One region of the Brevibacillus nitrificans genome, then DNA from elsewhere that is predicted to be linked to it. Evidence: a T-box and tRNA genes for the amino acid it is inferred to sense, from the RefSeq annotation. Region 1 holds a T-box; the other holds one or more tRNA genes.

Region 1 (4,213 bases):
TCTCAGCCAATTCTAGCAGCTGCGATTCCTGTATGTTCTGAGCGGCGCTTTTTGCGATTAAACCGTCTAGCACTTCTATGATTTCCAAATGCGCGATGACTTCGTCTAGTGTGAACGACTTGACCATTGCCCCCCGATTATCCTCGATGACCACGAGATGATCCTGCTGCAGCTTCATAAGAGCTTTTTTCACCGTATTGCGATTGACGCCAACGCTTTCTGCCAGCTGTGTTTCAATCAACTTCTGCATGGGCTTGTAAGTCCCGTCCAAAATCTTTTGCTTCACAAACTGATAGGTTGCTTCGGTTTGATTTTTCAAAAGCTACAACTCCAACCATAGTTTAAATATTCATTATTATCAAAAAATATACACCTTCATGTACATACTGTCAAATTGTCACACAAACGGCCGTCTCCCTCACAAGAGACGACCCTCCCCCTACATCCGGTTTGGAGCAGGGAGTCCCAATACATGCAAGGCATCGTACATCGTTTCCTGAAACTTGACGGTCAGCCAAAGCCGGAACGCTTTTTTCTCTTCACTGGCTTTTAGAATCGGGCAGGATGCATAGAAGCTATTGAACGAGACAGCCAGCTCGTAAGCGTAATTGCACAGCATGTTTGGAGCCAATTCGCTGTGGGCGGCGACCAATGTATCCTGCCAGCCTGCCAAGTGCCTGAGCAGGGCATGCTCTGCTTTTTCGAGCTGCTGTCCTACGTCTGGCACCACTTGTTTGCTGCTGTACTCCTCGCCCGCTTTTCCCAAAATACTGACGGCACGTGCATGGGCATACATCAGATACACCCCGGAATTCCCGGTGGTTTCCGTCGCCTGCTGGATATCGAAAACGACCTCTGTGGCTAGACCAAAGCGCAAAAGGTAGTACCGGATCGCAGCTGCCGCTATGCTTCTGCTCGACAAGCCTTCTTTATCTGAACGCTTGCTTTCAATGACTCCTTCCATCAAGTCGAGTAATTCGGATATTTTGATCCCGATGCCTTGTCTCCCAGACATCGCATAGGAAGCTTTGCCAGATGACGTGTCGATACCCAATTCCTTTGCTGCCGCGGGACTGAGGGAGACCACGCCATAGCTGACGTGACGGAGCTTTTCCGCTTGGGGCGTAAAGCCCAGAATATCCAGCGCTTGCTTCACCATCGCTTGCGGGTATTGCTGCCGATAATCGATGACGTTGATGACCGTATCCGCTTTTCCGAAGCAGGCATCTGCTCCCGTGCTGTGTGTCGTCCACAGATCGTCCGAGAAGCGCTTATACCGGAAGTCTTTCTCCAGCAATCCAAATTTCCATAGATGGTAGGCAATATCTTTTGCGGTATAGGTCAATATCCCGTTTGAACGGACGAGAACCTTATCGCTGCTATGCTCTGATTCGCCTTCCTCAAGCTTGGAGACGCCTTGCCCCAGCACCCAGCACCCCGCCAGCTTTCCTGTAGTCTCTTGGTAAAAATGGGGGGTTTGCTTCAGCAGGTGGAAGGCCGAATGCCAAAAGCCTTCCCGGACAATATTGCTTTCCCAGACTAACAGATCATAGTCGATCCCGAACGCCTGCATTTCCTCCAGATGCTCACGTACGATTCTCTCCGCTACAAGCAGTCCAACCCAGGAAAGGTTCCCCTCCCCCTCCTCCAGTGAATGCAGCACGCGGATTCTCTCGTCCTTGAGCGGAGGATTCTGTTCGTATTCCTTGTTCACCTGTGAATAGATATCCCAGCAAAAATCGCCAAAACGTGCGTGCTGTTTCTTCTCGGGGACATTCAAGATCCCGACTACGGTATCCGCCAGCTGGTTGCCCAGATCGTCGATGTAGTTATGCACTTCTACCTGATAGCCGAGTCGTTTGGCGAGCCTTGAAAAACAATCGCCAATACACGAATTCCGTAAATGTCCGATATGCGCTGACTTGTTTGGATTGATGGAAGTATGCTCGATGACGACCTTTTCCCCGTTGTTTGTCGGCAGTGCGAATTGCTGCTGAGCCCAAAGCGCCCAGTTTATGTGCATATTGATAAAGCCTGGCGGAGCTACTTCGATTTTCTTGACCAGCTGATCGACGCTTCCGGCTTCCTCCAGCCTGCTTTTCAGCATCTCTGCGATCTGAATCGGGGGCTTGCGCAGTACTTTCGCTACTTGCATGGCAATATTCGTAGAGTAGTCGCCATGCTCCAAATGAGCGGGCTGCTCGACGTAGATGTTCGCGGCGCTTGTATACGCATGACCTGCGTCTTCAAACAAGCGCTTCACAGCTTCCTCAATCTTTCTGACAATCGTTTGGCTAATCATGACAGCTCCTCCTTTTCAAAAATAGAAAAGCCCTCGTCTCATCAAAGAGACGAAGGCTCATGCTTTCGCGGTACCACTCTTGTTGTCAAACTGACGTTCAACCACTCGATCAGATAACGGTCTTGGGCCGTGACTTCCTACAGGATCCTTTCAGAAGCCATTCTCGTGGGGGCGCTTCACGCATTGACTCCGTACCGGCTCCCACCCTCCCGGCTCGCTTGAACTTCTGTCAACGGTTACTATCCCAGTCATGGAATTTCTTGTATTTCTAAGATAGTATATCCATTTGGCTGAAAAATCAACTACCTCTCGAAAAAACGGTCCGCTCATCGTAACGGCGGAAGTCATGGGAGGAGGGGATTAGTCGACTTGTTTGGAGATACCAGCAATAACGACATCTATCACAGCTGATCGCCCCGCGGAGACTGCCTCCATCCCCCGTCGCAGGGCAGCCTTTACTTCCTCTGCCGCGGTCACCCGCTCTGCATATGCTCCACCTGCAGCCTCGGCAATTTTAGAGAAGTCCGCAGGCTGATCAAAATTTACCCAGTAGCTGTCCAGCTCCTGGGCACGGCCATTGGGGTACAGCCGATCTACGTTGTGCTTGGTCGCCTTCCATCCCTGATTGTTGTAAATAACCGTGAGAAAAGGAGCCTTGTATTTTCGAGACACCCAATGGACGGAAGAAGGAATGCTGAAGAAATAGCTGCCGTCTCCTGTCAGATTAACCACTGTTTTATCCGGTGACGCCAGCTTTGCCCCGATCGCTGCCCCTCCGTTCCAGCCTAAAGAAGTCCCTCCGCTGCCAAAAAAAGTCCCTGGCTTTCGACGGGGGAGATGCTGGTTAACCACCTTTGCATTGGTGATCGTTTCATTGAAAATGAGGGTATCCTCATCGACGACTTCACGCAGGCATGCTGTCAGCCATTCTGGGGTGATCGGCTGATCAGGCAGCTGCTGCTCTTTTTGCTGCCAAGCCTCTCGCTGGCGCTGATGCAGCGCGGTAATTCTTTGCTTCCGCTCTTCTATTTTGCCTATCGAAAGCGCAGCGCTCTCTATGCAACGATTTAGTTGCAGCAATGCCTCATACACGTCTGCCTTGAAATAGCGCTCGGAGGGCATCGACCAGAGGGGAAGCTGCTCCTTCAAAGGGTCGACGTCGATGTAATACGCTTTTGCGCTCTCCTGCGGCTTCTTAATAGACGGAATCCACGGTACATCCGCGTCCAGAATCAAAATCACATCAGCATCGGAAATGCACTCCTCAATCGAATAGCCGAGATGCAAGGGATGGTCCGCGGGAAAATTCACGTACGAGCTATAGTGCTCGACAACAGGGATGGAGAGCTTCTCGCACAGCCGGACAAGCTCTGGGACCACGGCAGGATTGCGACCTGCATAGGAAGTGATCACGAGAGGATTTTCCGCCTCCACAAGTGATTTCGTCAGTTCCTCGATCCCTGACTCGGGCAGTGCTGCACTCTCGAGGGGCGACCAGCCTTTTTTCGGCGAAGCTTCACGCTGCACATCCTCCTCCAGCACTTCTCTGGCTCCCGTGAGATAGACGGGGCCTTTCGGTTCGCTGTGTGCCAGCTGCAACGCTCGGTTTACAACCTGCTGAATATTGGTTCCGGTACGAATACTGTAATTCCATTTTACATAGGGCCGCAGTACCCCATGCTGGTCGTACGTATCCTGCAAAAAGTTGGCGGGAGATTTTCGTGCTCCACGCATTTCTTCTATAGTATAAGGAGTTTCGCCTGCGAAGATAAACACCGGGACGCGCGCTCGGGACGCGTTGTGAACAGCTCCCCCCAGGTTCTGCGTTCCTACATCACAATGGACAAAGACCCCCTGTGCTCTTCCCGATACTTGTGCGTAGCCATGAGCCGCACTCATCGCCACATGCTC
Region 2 (4,213 bases), on a different contig from region 1:
ATGAAGAATCGATTGCACGTTTCCAGGAAGAGCTGGGTGAGATGGGCTACAAATTCCAATTCGTTACACTGGCAGGCTTCCACGCTCTGAACTACGGGATGTTCGAGCTGGCAAGAGGCTATCGTGATCGCGGTATGGCTGCTTACTCCGAGCTGCAGCAAGCTGAATTCGCGAGCGAGGTACACGGCTACACGGCGACACGCCATCAGCGTGAAGTAGGTACCGGATACTTTGATGAAGTCGCGCAGGTTATTTCCGGGGGAACTTCTTCGACGACAGCACTGAGCGGATCTACAGAGGAAGAGCAGTTTCAGCATAATTAAGGCAATGCCAAATGTCTGAGTAAATAGAAGGCGATCAAAAAAGAATGGATAGAGACTCAGATTTTCTCTGAAATCTCTATCCATTCACGATTTACGCGTGGAAACTGCGGATTTCTTCCGATTCTTTTTTTAAGGTAGTAGCGTAGGCAATGAATCCAAGAGCGGCAGTTACGATGAGCAGCATGATCGTAGGTGTAAAGTCTCCACCGGACATATCTCTCATCCAGCCCATGATGTAGCTGGAGAAGCCACCTAAAATATTGGTGAAGCCCATAATACCAGCTGCTTTCCCGGCAGTCTCTTTCGTGGAATATTTCACGACAAACAGGTTTACTAAATGGAACATGCCTCCCTGCGTACCCATGGCAATTCCGAGGGATACTCCGGCAATCAGTGGATTGGTTGCGAAGTAAGCGGACGTGAGGAACAGCACGCATAGGATGAACCAGATGGAAGCGAGCAAGCCCGGGCGCTTCTTTTTATCAGCTAAAAAACCGCCGAGGATGACGAAACAGAGCGCGAAGATCCAAGAGAGGGATGTAATACCGGCCATCGCTTCGCGGGAAAAATGCTTGGCTTCAACCAAATACGTTGGCAGCCAGATGCTAATACCGAAAAAAATGAAGTAGGACATCAAATTACCGAAAAACACGATCCAATACCGGTAATTGGTGAGGAAGCTCTTTTTCTCTTCTGAAGTTCGAGCAGTCGTCTCAGCCAAACGGATGTGAGCTAGTTCTTTTTGGCTGACGCCAGGATGTTCTTCCGGAGTATTGCGTGCCAAAAACACGAACAGCGGAAGGGAGATAAAGAGAGTAAAGCTCGCGAGAACGTAGAACGACACATGCCAGCTATACGTTGTGATTAAATACGTTAAAATCAAGGCACCGATGGCAGGTCCCAAATAGTTGCCGATAATCCATGATGCTTGAGCCCGCCCAATTTCCCGACTGTTAAACCAGTTCGAGATGAATTTTGCTGAGACCGGAATCATCATGCCTTCTCCAAGCCCAAGGATAATGCGGCTGAGCATAAACATCTCATACGATTGTGCCATACCTCCGGCCACCATCGTCACAGTCCATACGCTCAGGCCAATGATGGCTGTTTTCCTTGCCCCGAGCTTATCGATGATAACGCCCCAGAAAATATTCGACACAGAGTAGGCGATCGTAAATATTAACGTAAGTAAACCGACTAACGCGTTTTTATTAGGCCCGGTTAATCCGAGATCCTGCAGGAATTGGGGATCGGTCTGAATGATGGAAATGCTTAACTTATCAATTTGTCCAAAAAACCAAAAGAAAAAGACCGGTAGAGCTACGTAGAACCAGCGTTTTTGCTCAGTAAGCATGCGAAGTTTCACCTCGATCGTGGTAGTTGATTGACATAGGGGCATCTTTGGGCGGAGTCCTCTTTTTTCGAGTAGGCTTTCGTGTAGGAGCGGGCTAGTGTGAATCTACGAGTAAGCCTCCTTTCTTTACATTTCATCGTTTTAATTACAAAACATATGTTTTGTAATTAAAACATTAAAGCGAATTATAATAGTATTTCGAATATTAGTCAATTCCGTGAAAGTTATAAAAGGGACAGAGGGAGTCACTGCTGTATTTGCCAAAAAGTGAGTACCTGCATATAATAAGAAGGTAAGCGTGTTGTCAAACTATGTCCCCGTAGCTCAGCAGGATAGAGCGTCAGTTTCCTAAACTGTAGGTCGGAGGTTCGAATCCTCTCGGGGACGCCATACAGGTGCAAATGGTTGTTCGAAATGCGGTTCTCTATTACTTAGAGAGCCGCGTTTTCATTTTGCGGAGCTTCTTCAGCGTCAACTCGTCCACCAGCACCTAACGAACCCCTCGCAATTTCCTAGCTGTATATCCGAGGCTCTCCATTTAAAAAAATGCACGGATGTTTAGGCGGGCACTCTTTATCAAACTCTACAGAGAACAGGCTACAGAGGAGGATTGGAGTTTGGCCAGCTACGTGCAGTATTTTAACGACATCCTTGCGACATTCAACAATCTCCCAAACAAGCTGCTGAATGTGGTTGCGACGATCAATGAACCCCTCAGGAGCTTGACTCACACGTTGATCGTGACCAATGTTCTATTGGGATTACTCTTTCTAACCTCTCTTGTGAACATCTATATGCTATGGAGATATGGCAAAAAGTGAGCCCGTTACCGATGGTGTTCATCTCTAAAGGCATGGCTTAAGCAATAAAGGGAGGGAGAAAAGGGTGAAGCTTGTCGCTTCATCCTCTTTTTTATTTGCTGGCGGCAAAAGATGTCGCTGTATGGAGGAAAATGTAGACGAGCCGAGAACTTCTTACCTCAGGATGTATTTTCCAAAAAAATAAAGAGGAGGGGGAGCGAGTTTCTTGGTGGTACGAGTAAAAAAGAGCTTACTAGCTGTTTGTTTCCTGATGATGCTGATGCCCCCGTCATTTGCCGAAGCAGCTACCCATGTCGAGGTCGCAGTCGATCAGTTAAATATTCGTAGTGCGCCTGGAACAACCACGCAAATCGTGGGAACGGTCACAAAGGCAACGCGACTGCCAATCGTTACGGAACAAAAAGATTGGACACAGGTGAAGCTTGCCAGTGGAAAGACGGGTTGGATCAATAACAAGTACGTAAAAATGATCGAGGTCCCTCAGATCAAATACGTTAAAAGTACCGTAGACATGCTGAATGTTCGGGCAGAACCAAATGCAACTGCCCAAATCTTGCAGATTATCGATAAAAACGGCGTATTTTTGCAAGTAAAAAAACAAGGGGATTGGGCACAGATCAAGCTTTCCGATCAGGCAAATGGATGGGTAAACGTACGCTATTTGACTGAAACAGCTGCGCCAGCACCTACCCCTGCCCCGGCACCAACGCCGATTCCGACACCAACAGAGCCAGTCGCTCCTACGTATCCGGTTGATGCAGGGACAGGAACGATTGCACTGACCGAAGGAGTCGATGTGTACACGGCTCCAGACTTTTTGGGCACAGTGCTTGGTCAATTGAGCGCAGGAACGATTGTCAACCAATACGGCTATACAAATGGCTGGTATACGATCAATTACGCTGGAACGTACGCCTACATCTATAAGCCGATCGCACCGGATGAGACAGGGCAGACGGTACCGAGCGAAGTATCCGTGACTTTAGATCCTATTCCTTTACCGACTCCTGCACCAAATCCAGATCCCGCTCCGACACAGCAGGAAGCCTCGATTCGGGTAAAAAATGCCGATACCAATCTGAGAAGCGGCCCCGGAACCAATTATCCGGTCGTGGGGAATGCTCAGCCGGGTCAGGTGTTTCCCATCGTGCAATCGGAAGGTGACTGGTATTTGATCCGGATGTCCGACGGCTCTACCGCCTACATCGCCGGATGGATTGTAGAACTGATTCAGCCGACGACCAGCACCCCTTCTAACGGTGTAGATCCCTTGGGTGTAGGCTACAACGGCGGAATGGTCGGAAACGAAAAAGTGTACATCTACTCTACGCATAACCGGGAGTCGTGGAGAAATGTTGCCCGCAATACACAGGGAAGCTCTGTTGACGACCCGGAAATCAATATTACCTTGGTTGGAAAACGTTTGGGTGATCTGCTGCAAGCCAAAGGGATCGCGACAATGGTCAACCAGGATGACTTTGCCCAGAAGCTGGCGGAGCAAAAGAAAAGCTTCGCGATGTCCTACACGGAATCGTATAAAGCGGTGGCGGCAGCGGCAGCGGTGAGCCCGAATCTGAAATACATTTTTGATATACATCGGGATAGTGACGAGCCGCGCAGCAAGGTCGCCATCACCATCAACGGAAAGACGTATTCGCGAGTTTTGTTCGTAATCGGAACAGCCAACCCGACTTACCTGGAAAACAAGAAACTGG

Evidence for each region. The T-box of region 1 lies ahead of EDM59_RS24685 (arginine--tRNA ligase). A T-box ahead of a tRNA ligase gene usually reads a tRNA of that ligase, here a tRNA-Arg.
Region 2: it has a tRNA-Arg gene. The T-box ahead of EDM59_RS24685 (arginine--tRNA ligase) is inferred to sense a tRNA for this amino acid. The anticodon was not compared.

The regions. Positions count from the first base shown of each region.
Region 1 covers NZ_RHHU01000017.1:308,498-312,710, reverse strand. The annotation lists gene EDM59_RS24690 (GntR family transcriptional regulator) at 1-319, opposite strand, end outside; gene EDM59_RS24685 (arginine--tRNA ligase) at 440-2,302, opposite strand; T-box leader at 2,345-2,563, opposite strand; gene EDM59_RS24680 (thiamine pyrophosphate-requiring protein) at 2,663-4,213, opposite strand, start outside.
Region 2 covers NZ_RHHU01000006.1:106,387-110,599, reverse strand. The annotation lists gene aceA (isocitrate lyase) at 1-323, shown strand, start outside; gene EDM59_RS12465 (MFS transporter) at 415-1,677, opposite strand; tRNA gene EDM59_RS12460 (tRNA-Arg) at 1,991-2,067, shown strand; gene EDM59_RS12455 (hypothetical protein) at 2,295-2,498, shown strand; gene spoIIP (stage II sporulation protein P) at 2,704-4,213, shown strand, end outside.